3 regions of the Planococcus sp. TJ-201 genome follow, and region 1 is predicted to be linked to each of the others. Evidence: riboswitches for the same ligand, from Rfam matches in the RefSeq annotation. Region 1 holds a riboswitch; each other region holds the start of a gene.

Region 1 (6,560 bases):
TTGTCATTTCAACGTTTGCTGTTGCTTTGTTTCTGCTTCCGCTCACGACATTCTCTCTCGTTGCCTTCCTGCCGGTAATGGTCATTTGGGCAGCACTGAGCTGGAGCCTCGCTCCTCCTCAACAAAGCTACTTGATTGAAACTGACCCAGACACATCGGACATCCAGCAAAGCTTTAACAATTCCGCTCTACAGGTTGGCATCGCACTTGGTTCGGCCATCGGCGGCATCACCTTGACACAAACCGGCTCGGTATCTAGTACGGCATGGGTAGGTGCTGCGATTGTACTGATTGCTCTTGGCTGTGCTGTATTTTCTTTGACTCGTCCGACAAAAAAGCCCGTTACTGGACAGACAAACAGTCAGACATTCAATACCGGCTATGAACAATAATTACATTACTAAATAAAGCTCTGATAGAATCGATTGATTCTATCAGAGCTTTTATCTGTTTTTAAATAGAAAATCCAATGGCGATTTTCGTTTTTTTTGGAAGATCCCTTTTTCTTTCGCCTCTTTCAGCCATTGGGGAAACTCATTCAGCATTTGATTGTACAGTTTTTCATCGGTCACTGCGTTAATATCGGGAACATGGAAAAAGTTAGCGTTGTCGACGACGCGCCCGCTCATCTTATCAAGCTTTTTGAGCACATCAAAGTTGGAATCGCCGATACCGATAAACTGCCAGAAAATCGGCTTATCAGAGGATTCTACGATGAATTTCTTGATGCCTGACTTGCATCCGCCATCATTGATAAAAACCAAAAAGACTGGGTCTTCACTCGGTTCTTCTTTAATATACTTCTGAATAACGTCTTCCATCACTTTCGGTTCATCGTTCCGACCGAATTTGTGGACACTGTCGTTGGACAAAATATTCTTTTCCACATAGCCCATAAAAGTGGCTTCGGTAGCCGCCGGCAAACGGGAAAACTCATGGTCATAAACCCAAACATCAAGTGCACCGTCATCATCAAACTGGCTCGCTACCGCAAGCACACGTTCAACCACTTCTTGCACCACACCATCACGATAAAGCTTCCGCATCGACCCTGTAATATCTAGCACAATGCCAACCTTTGCCACAACCCCTGTTAACTTCTTTTTTTCCAATACAATACTTGCCGTTTCTTTCTTAAGGGAAATCGTACTCATTGAATAGCCTCCTCTTATCATCTTGTTTTTAGTATAGCGAAGATCCCCAAACTTAAAAAGGAAATATTGGAAATATTTAAATTTGTAAACACTAGTTCTTCCCTCCTTATGCAGAAGCCATACCCAGAGCGTCCGGAGTGATTTCAAACATCCTTTCAAACTGCCACCTTTACTTTTTCCAATCTCTTCTTTACATCTTCAACCTCTTCCTCTACACTAAACCCATCGGGAACAACCCGAACACAAAAACCGCATACCGTTTTCTGCACTAGGGGTGCCCATTATGGCTGAGATGCAAGCGCAAGCTTCGATCCCTCATAACTCGATCAGGATAATACCTGCGTGAGGAAGTGCGGCGCATTTCTGAAATAATTCCTTTTGTAATTATTTGTAGATTATGGCTGCATCTTCACGGATGCGGTCTTTTTTGTGCAAATTTTTAGGAGGAATATTGTTATGGAACCATTGCAATGCGGAACTAGCCCAATTGTCGGATTTCGTTTTTCGCTACATCCGATGACCGGCGATTTTATTCAAGTAATTAAAGGAGCGTTAAACGAGACCGACACTTCAAATGTCTGGATGCATACCGATGATGTGTCGACAGTCATCCGCGGAAAGCAGAACCACGTCTTCAATGTTGCCAAGGCACTGGCGCTGCATACTGCGAAAACTGGAGCACATGTGGCGCTGTCTGGTACGTTCTCAATCGGCTGTCCAGGCGATTCATCAGGCGACGTCTATCTCGAAAAAGACGATGTGCTGTTAAACACTGATAGTACTCAGCAATACGTGTCTTCCCAGTTTGCTTTATACCCAATGAACAACCCGGATTACATGACCGTTATTTATCGGGAAGTTGAGCGTGCCAAGCAAAAGGGTGTTTTCAATGACTCCATGCATTATGCCAGTGGCATTCACGGAGACATTCATGATGTGTTCGCCTTTTACGAAGAATCTTTTACACATGCCCGCTCCGAAGAACATCGCCATTTGGTCATGACCGTAACGATGAGCATCAACAGCCCCTCTCATGGAGGTGCTTGATTTGTTGAAATCGTGGAAATTAAAAGAAGTCGTGTTGATGTCGCTATTTGCAGTGGTTTTTGGCATCGTGTACTTGCTGTTTTTGCACGTTGCAAATATTTGGGCAGCATTGATTGGTCCGCTCGCCTATGAATGGATTTTTGGCATTTGGTTTATTGTATCGATCATCTGCATGTACATCATTCGTAAGCCCGGAGCTGCCTTCCTGTCCGAAACCATGGCGGCGACAATTGAAGTATTGATTGGCAATGCGGTCGGTCCCCGTTTGATCTTGTCAGGGGTTATCCAAGGGCTTGGCGCTGAAGCAGTGTTCGCATTGAGCGGCTACAAGCATTTCAATATTCTCATACTGATGCTTGCCGGCATTGGATCAGCTGTTTTCAGCTTTATTTACGGCTATTTTGTCTCAGGCTACGCAGCGCTCGATCCATCGTTTGTTGCATTAATGTTCACGATTCGTGTTTTAAGCGGTGCAATTATCGCAGGCATTGGCGGAAAGTATATTGGTGATGCACTGCTTGCTACTGGTTCGCTTCGCGGGTACGCCATTGCACGTGCGAAAAAAGGTGATGTGAATGCCTGAAAAAGTTTTCACTTTGGAAAAGCTGTCTTTTCGCTTTCCTGAAAACGAGAGAAAGACTTTGAATGCTCTCTCATTTTCAGTTTCCCCTGGTGAACGGCTCGTTCTAACCGGTCCAAGCGGCTGCGGCAAAAGTACATTGCTTTATTTGCTGAATCGATTGTATCCGGACAATTGCGATGGCTTAGTTGATGGCGAAATGGAGTTGTTCGGAAAATCGGCTGCCAGTTACACTGCTGGTGAAATCAATCATCGCGTTGCCACTGTTTTTCAGGATCCTGACTCACAATTTTGTATGCCAACGGTTGAGGACGAACTTGCCTTTACCCTTGAAAACTTGCAGACGTCATTTGCCCAAATGGAGCCGCGCATCACAGCAGTTTTGGAAACTACGGGACTGGCACATATGCGGAATGCCGTTATTCAATCCTTGTCCGGTGGAATGAAACAGCGTGTAGCGACTGCATGTGCACTGATCATGGAACCGGAAGTCTTATTGCTGGATGAGCCTTTGTCTCATCTGGATCCGTATACCGCAAAGCAATTTGTCCAGTGGCTGGCGAAATTGCAGCAAGCATCCAACCTGACCATTATCGCAGTCGAACACCGTTTGGACAGTTGGGGTTCTTTTTTTGAGCGTGAAATTCAATTAAGCTGTGATGGCCGCATAGTGAGCGATCAAAAGTTCAGCTCCAGCCAGCCAGTGTCATTTCCAATACGTCATTCTGTTAAACAACCAGCGATTGCTTTGCGCGCCGACGGGCTGTCAGTCACCATGAAAGACAGGCAATTGCTCGAACCGCTCACGTTTTCTGTCAGCAGAGGTGAAGTGGTTGTAGTTGCTGGTCCAAACGGCAGCGGCAAATCAACGCTTATAAAAGCCTTGTGCGGAATCTACAAAAAATCGGCAGGAACGGTCGAATCAGATGGAATTGGTTATGTGCCACAATCCCCAGAATACTTGTTCATGACGCCAAGTATTCAGCAAGAAGTCGCTTTTTCAGGGGCCACTAGTCAGACTGACTTAGACCTCTTAATGTTGCGCCTCGGCCTTGAAGAAATTAAAGACGCGAATCCATTCGCTGTCAGCCACGGGCAAAAACGGCGTGTGGCAATTGCCGCTATGCTTGCCGACAAACGGCCAATGCTGCTGATGGACGAACCGACTTCCGGCCAGGATACGGCTGCTTTGCTTGAGCTTTTTGAGTTGATTGATCAAGGTTCGAAAGAAGGCACAAGTTTTTTAATCGTCACGCATGATATGGAATTTGCAGCAAGTTTAGCTGACTCGGTGCTGCTGGTTAAAGACGGCCAAATGACTGGGAAATTTCCGGCAAATGAAGTTTGGTGCAACGACGAGCTGTTGCTGATGCACCATTTGTTGCCTCCGAAAGGAGTGGGACCTGCTGCGAGATCTTTTGCATAACATGAATCCATCCATCAAATTTATTGTAGTCACTTTATCCATGCTGGTTATCGCGTTTTTCTTCAATCCATGGACTCCATTTTTGTTTTGGATAGGCCTCATTTTGCTCCAACTAACGATGAGCCGTACAAAATGGAAGCTTTGGCTATTGTTCATGCTGCCATTTACCATAGGAGCAATCGGTTACCTATGGACAACGCTCGTCTTTGGTGAGTCAAACGATGGGATCGTCATTTGGTCATTTGCCGGAATTGATATAACCGAAGAGCGATGGTCACAGGCTTTGTCGTTAGCATTTCGCGTTATGGCATTTTCTACCTTGTCTCTCCTCTTTGCCTTCACCACTGATCCCGTTAAGTTTATTTTAAGCCTGATGCAACAGCTCAAACTGTCACCTAAGCTTGCATACGGGGTTATGGTCGGCTATCAGTTCCTGCCCATTATGAAAGAGGAATTTTTTCAAATCCAGCAGGCTCAGAGACTTCGCGGAGCTAAAATTGAAAAATACAGCTGGCAGCGATTAATAGCCATGCGCCATATCTTATTACCGATGCTTGCGGGAGCTGTACGCAAAGCCGAGCGGTCTGCATTTGCTATGGAAGCGCGCGGCTTTACAGGCGAACCAAGAATCGCTTTCTACCACCAGGTTCAAATCGGTCGCATTGATTTTCTCATGACCGGTGTTTTTCTACTCATTCTCTCCTCCAGTTGCCTTATAGGAATTTGGTTGAATTAAGGGTTTGGCGGTAAACTTAAGGGAAAAATCCTAATTTGAGGGTTTTTCTCTTTTTTTGTTTATTACTTGTATTGAAATTTGAAAATATTCCTTATGTAGTAATTTACATAGTAAGTAAAATACAAGATTTGTTTAGAATCTTTTAATCGCTTATAATGAAAGCAGTTACATGATCCTATTGGATGGGAGGAATTGCTGTGAATCAATTTCAGCTGCTTGACGAACAAGACAATCGTATTTACTTTGTCTTCGCACCAAATCACCCTCAGTCACTCTCCTTGTTCGAACAGCATCTGGAAACTATTTTATCCAGAGTCTCATCTATCGCTTCTAATGGAGAACCGTATTTATGGATTTTAAAAAGAATTGCCATAATTGGTGAAGATAAAATCAGCTATTTTCCTGACAATGAATTATTGATCGAACCTGACGTTTTTATGGAGACATCCATTCATTTGGATTACATAATATTATTATTTATTAGACACTCTCCTGCTTCTCCATTTGAAATCCAGCCAATTCCAACGATTGAAGGCCATACCAATTTCGAAGATGCACAGAAAGAAGCATTGGAAAAAATAACTTCCTTAAAATCGTTGTCTCCCCATATCGAAATAAAGGCATTGGGTGCCAAAATGATTTACAACATTCCTTTAAAGTAAAGCTTTTGAAAAAGCAAAAACCTTTCACGTAAGTTATGGCATACAAATAAACCAATGTTGAAACTTGCGCCTTTGAGGGCTTGCTTCGACATTGGTTTTTGAATTGAACTGAATGAATCCTAAACTATGTATGCTTACACGGCTCCAACATGTCCGTATGACCTTACTCAATATCTTGTTTTTTGCTTTTATTGATCAAATAAACAAAAATAGCCACAAGAAATACAATCATAGCTGTTCTCCAATTCACACGTCCTGCTTCTGCATCCAGGCCGGCTTTGACGACTTCATTTTTTGCTCCCACAGTGGACACTCCAGCTACTTTTGCATCAATGTCCCTAAGTTGAAATATCGGATAAATAGAATCTTGCAGCAACAAATCTGGTATTTTAATCGTTGACCAGATGACAACAGGCACTTGACCGGTCGAAAGGTCAGGACCCTCCACTTTTAGATTGTTCGGATGGAATTCAACTCCAATTGATAAAAATAAAGTACATACCAGTATCATCATCGTTTTATTCATCTGCTTCCGCTCCCATTTGGATGATGTACGACGTATTCTTCTCTAAATAAACCAACTATTTCGGGTTTTCTTTCTGTTTGAAGATACTGAGCAGCGCATCTTCAAACAGCAGCCCCGATCGTCTTTATTTGCATATGGGATTTTCTAATGTCTCTAGTATTTTCTTGAGACATTCCAAATGCAAAACGAAATGACACTAACACTCGATAACAGCAACCTGTCCTCCAACAAATTCAGGGTCACGGCCTGTCTCTGCTGATGGCTGGCTATTTTAGGGAAATCCAGCAATCAAACAAAAGTCCACCTTGTTCTTTGTGATTGCTAATTGCTGTTATCATTTACTTTAACATAAATGAGAATGATTATCAATATCATCTTTCGATATATACGTAAACTCAGTACATGTGTACAAAGCTTTCCCGCAACGTT
Region 2 (6,560 bases), on a different contig from region 1:
TCCATGGCGGGAAATTGATCGAAGGTTCCAGCAAAACGATTGCGGCAAAGGGGAATAAACGATGAACTTCCAGGAGAAACTTGAACAATATGCTGACTTGACTGTTTCGATAGGGTTGAATGTTCAAAAAGGACAAGTAGTTGTCATCAACACAACAACCGATACACTGGAATTTACGCGAATGGTTGTCAGAAAAGCCTATGAAGCAGGTGCTAAACGAGTACAGGTCAATTACGAAGACCCAGTGCAGACACGGACACATTTCGAATTGGCGCCTGATGATGCGTTCACAGAATACCCGGAATGGTCTGTCGTCCAGCGTGATGAAGTAATCAATACGGGCGGTTCTTTCCTATGGATTGATGCAGAAGATCCGGATTTGTTAACTGGAATTCCAGCGAAACGATTGGCTGATTCGCAAAAATCTGCCGGAAAAGCATTGGAACGTTACCGCCAGGCAGTTGGAACCGATAAAGTCGCATGGTCAATTGTAGCCATTCCATCGCCGAAATGGGCGCAAAAAGTTTTTCCGGATTTGCCCGCGGAGAAGCAGATGGAAGCTCTTTGGCAGGCTATTTTCCAAACGGTTCGCATTGGTGAAGGAGATGCGGTCGAAGCGTGGAAAAACCACATCGCGCTGCTGGAGCAGCGTGCTTCTCAATTGAACGAAAAACGCTACATGAAATTACATTACAGCGCTCCAGGAACAGACTTGACGATCGAACTGCCGGACAAGCATATTTGGATGTCCGGCGCGTCAAAAACACCTCAAGGCAATCCGTTTATCGCCAATATGCCAACAGAGGAAGTGTATACCGTCCCGTTAAAACACGGAGTGGATGGCACGGTCCGCAATACCAAGCCTTTGGTGTACCAAGGGAATGTGATTGATGGCTTTACGCTGACGTTTGAAAAAGGAAAAATTGTCGACGCACAAGCGGAGACCGGGCAAGAACTGCTCAACGAAATGATCAGTGCAGATGGGGGAGCAGCTTATTTGGGAGAAGTGGCTTTAGTGCCGTACCATTCGCCGATTTCTGACTCGAACATACTGTTTTACAATACGCTGTTTGATGAAAATGCTTCGAATCATTTGGCAATTGGTGATTCTTATCCAACTTGCTACGAAGGTGCGCGTGATTTGGAACGCCAACAATTGGCAGCCATCGGTTTGAATACTTCGATTGTCCATGAGGATTTTATGATTGGCAGTGACAAGATGGATATTGATGGCATTACAGCAAATGGTTCAAAAGAGCCCATCTTCCGCAATGGAAACTGGGCATTCTAAGAGGTGATTGAAATGAAGAAGTATTGGATAGCGGCAATGGCCGGATTTCTGCTGTTTAGCGGAACAGCTGCTGCACAGGCTGAACTTCAAATTCCAGCGGCTTATATCGCTATTGGCGATTCACTTGCAGCAGGGCAGACGCCTGACCGCCAAATAGATGCCGGTTACGCAGATTTGATCGCCCAAGAGCTGTCGCGCAATCAGCCGGTGGCATTTTATTCGAAAAACTTGGCTTTTCCAGGATTCACCACATCAGATGTATTAGACAGCATCCTAAGTGAGGAAGCGGAAGAAGTGTTGTCTTCAGCCAATCTTATTACTGTTTCGGCCGGGGCAAACGATCTTTTGCGCCTTGTCCAGGGAGACGCGGCACAGGGGTCTTTGACTTTCCAACAAGTTCAAGTGGATTTTGCGCTTAACGAGGCAAGACAAAATATGGACTTGATTTTGGCAGAACTCACGGAAAAATCCCCTGAAGCAACGGTTTACGTGATGGGGTATTACTTTGCTTACCCGCACGTTCGTGACAGCCAAAAGAACGGAACTGCCAAACAGCTTGACCGGCTCAATGAAATTCTTCAGCGATCGGCTGAAAAGGCAGGGGCTGTTTTTGTATCAGTAGACCAATCATTTGGTTCAAATGCAGTGGATAAAGTTCCGAATCCAGCGGATGTTCATCCGAATGCAGCGGGTTATCAGGCCATGGCGAATGCGTTTTTCAGTGAATACCAGGAAGCTTGGACGGTGGAAGATTTTGAAATGCCGCCGCCGAACCCATTGTCTTTCGAGCAAATTATGGAAGCACAGGATCAGGAAGAGCCAGAAAATGCTGAGGATAACGAAGCTGACGAAACAGCACAGCGGCCTTCTGACGATAGCCCAACCGGTTATTTTGCACTGCGCGAAGCAATGCCTTATATCTAGAAAAGCGGAAGCGCCCGTGCAGCTCTGCTGGGCATAAGACAGACCGGCAGTGTGGCGCTCTTTGCCCCACAGCTGGGTTGGCTTATGACCCAAAGAGCTGGGCGCTGAAGTCTGGACAAAGAAAAGCGGAAGCGCCCGTGAATTTTAAGCTGATTTCTTAATCCAAAAAAAAAAGTTCCGGCATGTGTATGCCGGAACTTTTTTTATTTTAGCGTTTTCTGCCACGCGTATCAGGCTGTTGAGGAGCTGATTGTCCAGCTTTGCCTTGTTTTCTTTTATTTAAAACTTTACGAATGATCGGGTACGCGATCGGTCCGTATTTTATCGCTGATTTCAATAGTCTGCCAATTGCCATTTAAATCTCTCCATTCATGGGGTTAATACTTATCATTTTCCCGAATTCTTCGGATTGCAAACCTTTTATGCAGATTGCGCATGTGCCAACAAGATATCTTTATAAGAATGGACACTTGAAATCAACACATATTCAGCGTTGCCATGCCAATCATCGCCGCTCGGGCCAAATTCAATAGCACCTTCGCCGCCGGTTACTGCCGCATAGTAGCGGGTGTCTGCTGCGCCGTGCTGGCCGAATAAAACGGGTTCTTGTTGAGTTGTGTCCAAAATCGCTTTTTGCAAACTTTGAATATATAAATTTTCTTTTGTCGTAGTAAGTGCAGGTGTAGAGCCTGAAGCTTTATATTCCATATCGACATCTAATGTATCAGCCAGTTCTACCAGTTGACGGATTATTTCATCTTTGTCCTGTCCTGGCATAAAGCGGATATCGTAGGACATTTCGCAAATTTCAGGAACAACGTTATAGCGGTCGCCTGCTTTAATGATTGGCAGGTTGACGGAAGGGTGCTCGTAATATTCGGTTGATTCTTTTCGGAATGGCAGATCCGTGATCGCCATATGGAACTTCATCGCCGATTCAATGGCATTGATGCCTTCCCATGGACGGCTACCGTGGGCAGGTTTGCCTTTGAACGTCATATCCATCCGCAAAATACCTTTGGACTGCAGGCCAACTTTCAGTCCAGTCGGTTCTCCGCAAATAACAAAGTTGCCATGGTATCCTTGTTCAACCAGCCACTTCGACGTGTTGCGGCCGCCAATTTCTTCATCGGTTACGATATGCAGTTGAACGATACGGTTAAGGCTGCTGCTGTCGAGTTCAATAAACGCCTGCATCATTGCGGCAACCCCGGCTTTCATATCTGCAGACCCTCGTCCGTAAAGACGGTCTTGTTCTTCGACTGGAGAAAATTGTTCTTTATGGCCTGGAACAACGTCTACGTGGCCGTTCCAAATTAAAGTTTCTTCGCCTTGGCCTTTAGTTGCGGTCAACATCAAATAGCCTTCGTTGTCATGGACAGTGACCGTTTCGCCTTTTTCCTTCAGCCAATCTGCACAAAAAAGAAGAGCCTCGTTTGCTCCTTCTTTTGTATCACTTTGAATTTTGATTAGGTCTTTTAATAGTTCAATCATTTTTTGGCAAGCCCGAAATCTCGGCTGCCTCCACCACCTTTCAATTAGCTTTTCTATTCATTTCTTTACCCTATCAGACTATCTTAAAACAGCCTTGCATTAAAGAGGAGGCTTGTGTACAATACAGGTGAAAGTCAAATAGTTGTATACACCACAAGGGGAGCTTTTGCTGAGAGTGAACAAATTGTTCTTACCCTTTGAACCTGTAAGTTAACACTTGCGCAGGGATGTGGATGGAAACCGGCCCTTACAACGGCGCCAGGCTCTGTCCTGGCGTCGTTTTTAATATGGTTTTATTCACGGCCCTTCTGGTGATGTGCATCACACATTAAGGAGGAAGTCATGAGAAATAAAAAAGTTTTGTTAATGATGGAAATCGCCATTTTCGCAGCTCTTGGGTTTGTTCTGGATTTTATTTCGTTCCGGATGCCACAAGGCGGATCTGTCAGTCTGGTGATGATTCCAATCGTATTGATCGCTTTTAGAAGAGGAGTCGGTGCCGGTGTGCTGACGGGATTCCTTGTGGGTCTGCTGCAAATTGTTTCCGGTTTTATCTCGGTCACACCATTGTCGTTTGGATTCGTCGTCATGCAAGTGTTGTTGGACTATCTTTTGGCATATGGAGTGGTAGGTCTGGCAGGCGTCATGCGCACAAAATACTTGCAGCATGCACAAACCAAACAAACTGGAAAGATGCTTACGGTAATTGTATTGGGTGTATTGATTGCTTCGGCGCTTCGTTATCTTGTTCACGTGGTGACGGGGATCTTGTTCTTCAGCATGTTTGCTGAAGGCAATGTGGTCATCTACTCGGTCATCTACAATGCAACTTATATGATACCGGTATTTTTGCTGGCGGCTTTTGTCTGTGCTGCGCTTTTTGCGGCAGCCCCAAAGCTGGTGGATGCAGAAGCCTAAAAATGGGAAGGCTGTCCTTGGACAGCCTTCTTTTCTATGCCAATGCAAGGGATAAAATGGACCGAACCAGGAGCCTGTGATTTAATTTTGTGGTATAATTCTTGAATAGAAAAGCTTGAAAGAAGGGTCATTGATGATAGCAACTAATGAAAAAGATATTGAAATGTTAAAAAAAGCTGGCCAAATGGTAGCTGAAATTCGGGAAACGATGAAGGCTGCAACCAAAGCCGGTGTCACTACCAAGGAAATTGATGAATTAGGCGGTAAACTTTTTGAGGAGCTTGGCGGTGTTTCCGGTCCGAAATCGGAATATGATTTCCCAGGATTTACGTGCATCAGCGTTAACGAAGAAGTAGCTCATGGCATTCCGGGCGACCGCGTAATCCAGGATGGGGATATTGTGAATATCGATGTTTCCGGCTCATACGAAGGTTTTTTCTCTGACACTGGCATTTCGTTTGTTGTTGGGGAAGGGCATGCGGACAAAGAAAAAATTTGTGAGGCGGCTGCTTCGGCTTTTGATCGTGCGATGACAAAAGTAAAAGCTGGTGCAAAGCTTAACCAAATCGGCAAAGCAGTTGAACGCGAAGCAAAAGAACAAGGATTGTTCGTCATCAAGAATCTGACCGGCCATGGCATCGGCAAATCGTTGCACGAAGCTCCTCAGCACATTTTAAATTATTACGATGCATGGGAGACGACCATCCTGAAAGAAGGCATGGTGCTGGCAGTAGAGCCATTTATCTCGCAGAAAGCCGAGCACATTGTAGAATCTGGCGATGGCTGGACATTTATTACGCCGGACCAATCTTTGGTGGCGCAGATTGAGCACACGGTTCTTGTCACAAAAGGCGAACCCATTTTGCTTACCAAGCTGGATAAATAACAAATTAAATAGAGAAACAAAAAGATCCGGTCCATAAACCGGATCTTTTTTTCTGCAAAAAAACTGCGGACCTACTCGTTTGTATCGAGTAGTCCGCAGTTTTATTGAACTGCTGGAGCCGTTCTTTTTTTGATGAGCAAAATACCGGTTAAGATAACACCGCTCAGGAAAAGAGAGGCTGTTGTTACCAGCATTTCACCTGTACCATGCTTGACGGCGATTCCGATAAATGCCCAGATGAAGACCGCGGCAAACGGAATATCGAAATGGTGGAAGCGAATATGCAAAGCGAGTGCAGTCGCCACTGTCAGCATGATTACTGTCCAGAGCTGATCACTGAGTCCCCATCCGCTCCAATTGTAATAAGTCAGAACAAAGCTGATATTGGCAATGGTTGCAACACTGATCCAACCCATATTAACTGAAATTGGAAGCCGTTCAGTAAAAGTTCGTTCCGAATTTCCATATTGCAGGTAAAGGGCGATCAACGCTACCAGGTATCCGAGCATTGCAATGATTGACCAAGCAAAAAACTCGTAATGCCACAACAGCAGCCAGCCGATATTAAAGATGCAGCTTAAGATGAAAAACAAAGCGATCTTGGATGAAGGAATCTCTCCCTTTTTAAAACGCACCCAGAAAGCAATGATCCAAACAGCCAGCAATAGATAAATGATAGACCAAATCGAAAATACATAGCCAGCTGGAGTAAATAGGACGAGAAGCCGATTAGAAATTTCGCCTGTGGTTTGGTTATTCAATGGCAAGGTGTTTGCTAAAGTATTCATGACAACTACGGATATAAAAGCGATTGTCATAAGCAAAATACGAATCATGCGGAATCCCTCCTTCATTTCAGTATAACGGTAGCCGTTTCAATCAACAAATATCCTTTTCCAAAAAAATTCCTAGAAATGGCGATAAGGTGAAGTGTTTTCTCGAGAAGTGGAATAATGTTCCGATTCCGGAAAGAAAAATGATATACTAAAGGAGCATTTTTAGAAAATTTAGTTTACCAGGGGGCAATATCATGACAGTTAAATATCC
Region 3 (6,560 bases), on a different contig from region 1:
CTTTCCCAATCTTTTGTCGGACCTGCCCAGCTTCTGCGTCATCCTGTCCAATGTGAACACCATCAGCATCGATTTGCAATGCCAGATCGACAAGGTCATTTACGATAAACGGGACACCATAGCCGCGGCATAATTGCTGGCAGCTCGAAGCAAATTCAAGCAAATCGGTACCTGTTAAAGCGCCTTCCCCTTTTTCACGCAGCTGAAAGTAGCTAATGCCCCCTTCCAATGCCTCCTCCAATACTTTAAGAGGATTTCGTATTCCCGAATTCTTTGATCCCATTATAAAATAAATTGCTGCTTTATCGGAAAACTTCAATGCTTTCCACTCCTTCGTGGCTTGCTATCGCTGCTTTATATGCAGCGTGATTAGTTGGTCCGTGGCCAGCTCCAATATTTAGTGGCACCCTAAGCGCTGCTTGGATAAATTGTTTTGCAGTGAAAATTGCTTCCGGCAGTTCTTGGCCTTTAGCGAGTTCCGCGGTCAAAGCTGCGGCAAATGTACAGCCAGTACCATGCGTCTGCACCGTTGCAATGCGGGTAGAACGATACAGCACCGATTCCCCATTGGCATGCAGGAAATAATCTTCTGCGTACTTTGGATCCCTACCGTGTCCACCTTTAATAACAACTGCCTCTGCACCCATGGACAAAATCTGCTGTGCTGCCAGGTGCCTGCTGGCAGGGTCTGTAATGGAGATCCCTGTCAGTGCCTGCGCCTCTGGAATGTTTGGGGTAACCAGAAACGCCAACGGCAATAGATGAACTTTAAGTGCTTCCACCGCCTCCTGCTGCAATAAACTGGCACCTCCCTTGGCAATCATGACCGGATCTACAACTAGCTTATGCCAACTAAACTGCCGGATGGCAGCAGCCGTTTCTTTTATAATTCCAGGATCAAACAACATGCCTGTTTTTAACGCCGCAATTTCAAAATCGCTGCCCACTGCTTTTAGCTGTTCGCGCACCGCTTCCTTGGACATCGGATAAATAGCAGCGACACCTGTTGTATTTTGTGCGGTCACTGCCGTGATGACAGAAGTTCCATAAACACCCAGCTCTTGAAAGGTTTTCAGATCAGCCTGGATCCCCGCACCCCCACCTGAATCAGATCCAGCAATCGTCAAAGTTTGCGGAATCTTAGTCATAGCCTTCCCTCCTGCAAATAGATTTGTTCTTTTACTTTATCGTCGGTCAAGGTGGCCAGCTGATTGATAAAAGCCAGCTGAAAATCACCTGGAAGTGCCGCAAGTTTAGCAGCCCGTTCACCGGCAATTGCATAAAACTGCAGCATGCGGCTAACTGTTTTCAAAGGATCTTCAGATTCAACGGCCATTCCTGCAGCAACCACACTGCTCAATAAGCAACCCGTTCCTGTGATGGAAGCCATGATCGGGTCGCCGAAAGGGATTTCTTCTGTTGATTTTCCATCAGTAACAACATCCGTCTTTCCTGTAACTGCGACCAGCAAGCCCAGTTTTTTTGCAGTCGAGATGGCCAGTTCTCTGACGTCTAGAAGCCCCTCTCCGGCATCTACTCCTTTGGACTGCCACTGTTCACCTGCTATAGCTGCAAGCTCTCCTGCATTGCAGCGAAGGACGCTGACGTCAACTGCATCCAAAATTTTGCGGACAGTCTCTTTCCGAAAGAGGCTCGCTCCTGCCCCCACTGGATCCAGCACTACTGGAATTCCAAGCCGATTAGCAGTCGCCCCAGCAATCAACATGCTTTTCAGCGACTCTGCATGCAGCGTTCCGATGTTCAATGACAAGGCTTGCGACAAAGCAGCGAGCTCTGCGGCTTCTTCCGGTGCCTCTCCCATGATCGGCGAAGCACCAATGGCCAGTAAGCCGTTCGCTTGAAAATTGGATACCACATGATTGGTGATACAGTGGATAATCGGGGTTTTTCTTTTGATCTGATGAATCATTTTATACACCTGCCTTTTCACTAGCATCTATAGACCAGCATTCTTTTCGCCATGCCTGGTCCCAAAAGTTCCACTCGTAATAACTGCTCTTGTGGAAATGGCTTTTCAACTCTTTTCGGCGTTCTTCCGGCAGTCCTTCCGCCAATTGATCCATGCGGGCAATCTGTTCATTGACAAGCGCCCCAAATTCCTCGGAGCCATATGTTTCAATCCACCGGTCATAAATCGGATGATCTGGCTTGGCGTTCTTCAGGCGTTCCCCAATCTCGTAGTAAAGCCAATAGCAGGGCAAAATAGCGGCCAGCACATCGGCCAAGTCACCAGCCGACGCACGGTACATATGCGATACGTAAGCATAAGCAGACGGCGAAGGCTCAAAGGCAGTCCAGTCTGCTTCTGTGACTTCAAGCAGCTCCATGAATGATTCGTGGAGCGCCATTTCGGCACTGCACGTATGCGCAGAATGAACGGCAAAACGCTGGGTGGTTTCTAAATCTGTTGCTTTGGATGCTCCCAGGGCCTGCACTTTGGCAAAATGCGATAAATAATAAGCGTCCTGCATTACATAAAAACGAAAAACATCGATCGGCAATGTCCCATCTTCAATTCCTTTGACGAATGGATGATCAAAGCTTGCCTGCCACAGACTGTTGCATTCTTTTCTCGCTTCTTTACAAAATGTCATATTCCCATCTCCCTTTCTTTTTGGACAAAATAAAAACGCCGCTTCCCAGTAAAGGGAAGCGGCGTATGCAGTCGATAAAGGAAATAGCAGACGGTCGCCACTTCCCTCCGCTGGTATGATCCAGATCAGGTTCAAAGGGTCCGAGCTTATGCTCGTCTCAGCCGATATCCGGCTCCCCTAGTGGTGTTTTTATTTAAGTTTTCGAAATTACTATATCATAGTTTCTGATAATTCTATAGCTTTTATGCGATTTCCCGTTTCTTCATCAAAGAAATGGGCATGGGCCATATCAAATGCAAGCGTAGCGGTATCTCCGGGCTCAATGGTGGTCGCAGCTTCAACACGTGCAATAAATTCCTGCTCCGCGTATACCGCGTGCAGAATGGTTTCAGCCCCTGTCAATTCAGCAACCGTAATAACCGCTTCAAACTCACTTGCCGGAATACCTGACAAATCTTCATTGTTGACGTGAATATGCTCTGGACGGATTCCCAACGTCACCGACTTGCCTTCGTAGCCTTCACTCTTCAGCGTGGCCATTATCGGTGCCGGGATATCCAGTACTTTGTCGCCCATTATATAAGTACCTTGATCGATTTTTCCCTCAAAGAAGTTCATGGCAGGAGAGCCGATAAAACCACCCACAAAGCGGGTTTCCGGAAAATCATAGACTTCTTTTGGCGAACCGACCTGCTGAATCAACCCGTCTTTCATGATGACGATACGGGTAGCCATCGTCATGGCTTCTGTTTGGTCATGTGTCACATAAATAGTGGTTGTTTTCAGCCTTCTGTGCAACTTGACAATTTCCGCCCGCATTTGCACGCGCAGCTTGGCATCCAAGTTGGACAGCGGCTCATCCATCAGGAAAACATTTGCGTCCCGCACGATGGCACGTCCTAACGCGACACGCTGGCGCTGCCCTCCTGATAAGACTTTGGGTCTTCTATCCAGGTAATCTTCTAATCCGAGTATCGCTGCAGCCTCTTCGACAAGCCGCTTAATCTCGGATTTCTTCACTTTTCGCAGCTTCAAGCCAAAAGCGATATTTTCAAATACCGTCATATGCGGGTATAGGGCATAGTTCTGAAAAACCATTGCAATGTCCCGATTTTTCGGTTCAACCTCATTCATCAGCTTGTCATCTATGTACAATTCACCTTCTGTGATTTCCTCCAACCCAGCAATCATCCGGAGAGTGGTAGACTTCCCGCATCCAGAGGGCCCCACAAAAACAATAAATTCTTCATTTTGAATGTGGAGATTAAAATCCGATACAGCAAGAGCACCTTTATCATATCGTTTCCCCAGTTTTTCAATTCTGATCTCTGCCATTTCGCATTCTCCTTTTGTATCTTTGTTGTCTTAATTATAGACAATTATCTGTAAATTACAAACAACCCAAAAAGATCTAAAGGACGAAAAACAAAAAAGCGTTCCTGAAAACCTCAGGAACGCTTTTTTCCATTCTATTAAACGGTAGCCACTTTTTTCTCTTTTTTGATTTGCTTGCTTCGCAATTGGCCGCAAGCTGCGTCGATGTCGGCGCCTTGTTCGTGGCGAACGCCGCAATTGATGCCTTTTTTCTTCAAAGCGTCGTAGAAAGCCGTAATGGCTTCTGGAGTGCTTTGCTGATACTGATCGTGTTCATCAACTGAGTTGTAAGGGATCAAGTTGACGTATGATAGATGACGCTTGTCTTCCAGCAATTTCGCCAATTGATTTGCTTCTTCCACATGGTCGTTGACGTCGCGTAATAAAATGTATTCAAATGTGATGCGGCGGTTGGATTTTTCCAAATAGTAATCAATTGATGCCATCAGTTTCTCGATTGGGTACGCTTTGTTGATTTTCATGATGCGTGTACGCAATTCGTTGGTTGGGGCATGAATCGAAATAGCTAAATTCACTTGCAACCCTTCGTCCGCATAGTCATAAATTTTCGGTACAATACCACTTGTCGAAACCGTGATGTGGCGAGCTCCAATAGCTAAGCCTTTTTGCGAGTTGACGATGTTCAGGAAGCCCATCAAGTTCGTGTAGTTATCAAACGGTTCGCCAATACCCATTACTACGATATGGCTGACGCGCTCTTCTTTTTGCTGAGTATCAAAATGTGCTTGTACTTGCATGATTTGCTCAACAATTTCGCCCGCGTTTAAATCACGGCTCTTTTTCAAAAGTCCGCTGGCGCAAAAACTGCAGCCGATGTTACAGCCGACTTGTGTCGTGACACAAACTGAATTCCCGTATTTGAAACGCATCAATACTGTTTCAATCAAGTTGCCATCCTGCATTTGGAAAAGGAACTTGATTGTTCCGTCCGCTGATTCCTGTTTGACGGTTTCTTTCAATGTCCGGATGGCAAAGTTGTCTTCGAGCAACTGGATGCAGTCCTTCGAAAGATTGTTCATTTCTGCAAATTCCGTGACGCGTTTAATATACAACCAGTCCCATACCTGCTCGGCACGGTACTTTTTCTGGCCGTTCTCTAAAAACCATTCTTTTAACTGATCTATCGTTAACCCATAGATGGAATTTTTCATTTTAGTACCCTCATTTCAAATTTCACAATTGCTTATTATAATACTAAAAATAACGCTTGACAACAACTATTTTTGTTTAGACAGAAAAGTCTAACTTTACTTTTTGCTTAATTTGTTATTCTTGCGGGTAGAGAAAGGTAGAAAGGAGTGGTTGTTATGAGCGCTATCACCCATGTGGGGCTCGCCGTCCCGGACTTGGACAAAGCCATTGAATGGTATAAAAAAGTCCTCGGCTTCTACGTCTTAGCAGGTCCATTCAATTTTGATGCGGCAGATGATAATCCAGAAGCGATGACTTTAAATCTTCAAGGCGATGCACTGAAAAAAATGCGCAATGTTCATTTGATGTCTTCGAGTGGTGTCGGCATTGAACTTTTTGAATTTCAGGATCCTACATATCACGCTGAACACTATGCACCACATGCTGGATTCATGCATATTTGCCTGATTGTCGATGACTTGATCGATACAATCGAAAAAGCGGTTCAACACGGCGGCAAACAGCGAAGCAAGATATGGAACATCAATAAAGGAAAGCCTCATTACCTAGTTTATACCGAGGATCCTTTCGGCCATATCATTGAACTGTACACACGCAGCACCTCTGAGGTTTATGGAAATCGGTAATTGAAAAACCAGGCAGCCTGAAAAAGGCAGCCTGGTTTTTGACTTATATAGTATTTTCGCTTTTCTTGATTGTCCAGACTCCAGCGCCCAGCTCTTTGGGTCATAAGCCCACCCAGCTGTGCGGCTGAAAACATGCCACTTCGCTGGGCTGTCTTATGCCCGGCAGAGCTTACACAGGCGCTTCCGCTTTTCTTTAGACCAGTTGTTCTTTTTTCTGGAGCATTGTGCCGTTTTTAGCCAAGTCTGCATGCCATGAGAAAGCTTTTTCCAACACATGCGGTGTTTGGCCGCCGCGTGTTAAAGCTTCATCGTAGTATTCACGAAGTTGCGCGCGGTACGTTGGGTGAACACAGTTTGCCAGGATGACTTCTACGCGCTCACGCGGTGCCAGTCCACGAAGGTCTGCGTAGCCCTGCTCGGTTACGACTACATCTACGTCGTGTTCAGTGTGGTCAACATGGGAAACAAACGGGACTACACTCGAAATATTGCCGCCTTTAGCAATCGATTTCGTAACGAAAATTGCCAGACGTGCATTTCGTGCAAAATCACCGGAACCGCCGATGCCATTCATCATTTTTGTGCCGGATACATGCGTCGAGTTTACATTGCCGTACATATCGAATTCCAAAGCCGTATTGATTGAAATCAAGCCGAGTCGACGAATGATTTCAGGGTGATTGGAAATTTCCTGTGGGCGCATAATGATTTTGTTGCGGTAGTTTTCAAATTCACTGAAAACCTGCTTCATTTTTGGTTCGGATAAAGTGAT

Evidence for each region. A riboswitch is a leader RNA that binds a small molecule or an ion and turns the genes downstream of it on or off. The one in region 1 is predicted to bind thiamine pyrophosphate.
Region 2: another riboswitch for thiamine pyrophosphate. It lies ahead of thiT (energy-coupled thiamine transporter ThiT); the one in region 1 lies ahead of AC4EG4_RS00520 (YkoF family thiamine/hydroxymethylpyrimidine-binding protein).
Region 3: another riboswitch for thiamine pyrophosphate. It lies ahead of tenA (thiaminase II); the one in region 1 lies ahead of AC4EG4_RS00520 (YkoF family thiamine/hydroxymethylpyrimidine-binding protein).

Annotation. Positions count from the first base shown of each region.
Region 1 covers NZ_JBZDOG010000001.1:93,631-100,190, forward strand. Annotated here, with positions in the region: gene AC4EG4_RS00510 (MFS transporter) at 1-392, shown strand, start outside; gene AC4EG4_RS00515 (vWA domain-containing protein) at 444-1,154, opposite strand; TPP riboswitch at 1,415-1,520, shown strand; gene AC4EG4_RS00520 (YkoF family thiamine/hydroxymethylpyrimidine-binding protein) at 1,611-2,201, shown strand; gene AC4EG4_RS00525 (ECF transporter S component) at 2,203-2,784, shown strand; gene AC4EG4_RS00530 (ABC transporter ATP-binding protein) at 2,777-4,207, shown strand; gene AC4EG4_RS00535 (energy-coupling factor transporter transmembrane component T family protein) at 4,209-4,943, shown strand; gene AC4EG4_RS00540 (hypothetical protein) at 5,141-5,605, shown strand; gene AC4EG4_RS00545 (hypothetical protein) at 5,769-6,131, opposite strand.
Region 2 covers NZ_JBZDOG010000009.1:39,963-46,522, forward strand. Annotated here, with positions in the region: gene AC4EG4_RS17180 (DEAD/DEAH box helicase) at 1-65, shown strand, start outside; gene AC4EG4_RS17185 (aminopeptidase) at 62-1,291, shown strand; gene AC4EG4_RS17190 (SGNH/GDSL hydrolase family protein) at 1,304-2,215, shown strand; gene AC4EG4_RS17195 (hypothetical protein) at 2,424-2,570, opposite strand; gene AC4EG4_RS17200 (M20 family metallopeptidase) at 2,636-3,709, opposite strand; TPP riboswitch at 3,856-3,954, shown strand; gene thiT (energy-coupled thiamine transporter ThiT) at 4,052-4,627, shown strand; gene map (type I methionyl aminopeptidase) at 4,761-5,513, shown strand; gene AC4EG4_RS17215 (TspO-related membrane protein) at 5,615-6,349, opposite strand; gene AC4EG4_RS17220 (M3 family oligoendopeptidase) at 6,544-6,560, shown strand, end outside.
Region 3 covers NZ_JBZDOG010000003.1:370,457-377,016, reverse strand. Annotated here, with positions in the region: gene thiE (thiamine phosphate synthase) at 1-283, opposite strand, end outside; gene thiD (bifunctional hydroxymethylpyrimidine kinase/phosphomethylpyrimidine kinase) at 303-1,148, opposite strand; gene thiM (hydroxyethylthiazole kinase) at 1,145-1,930, opposite strand; gene tenA (thiaminase II) at 1,932-2,615, opposite strand; TPP riboswitch at 2,701-2,804, opposite strand; gene AC4EG4_RS10180 (ABC transporter ATP-binding protein) at 2,826-3,950, opposite strand; gene rlmN (dual-specificity RNA methyltransferase RlmN) at 4,088-5,161, opposite strand; gene AC4EG4_RS10170 (VOC family protein) at 5,318-5,788, shown strand; gene scpC (succinyl-CoA:acetate CoA-transferase ScpC) at 5,982-6,560, opposite strand, start outside.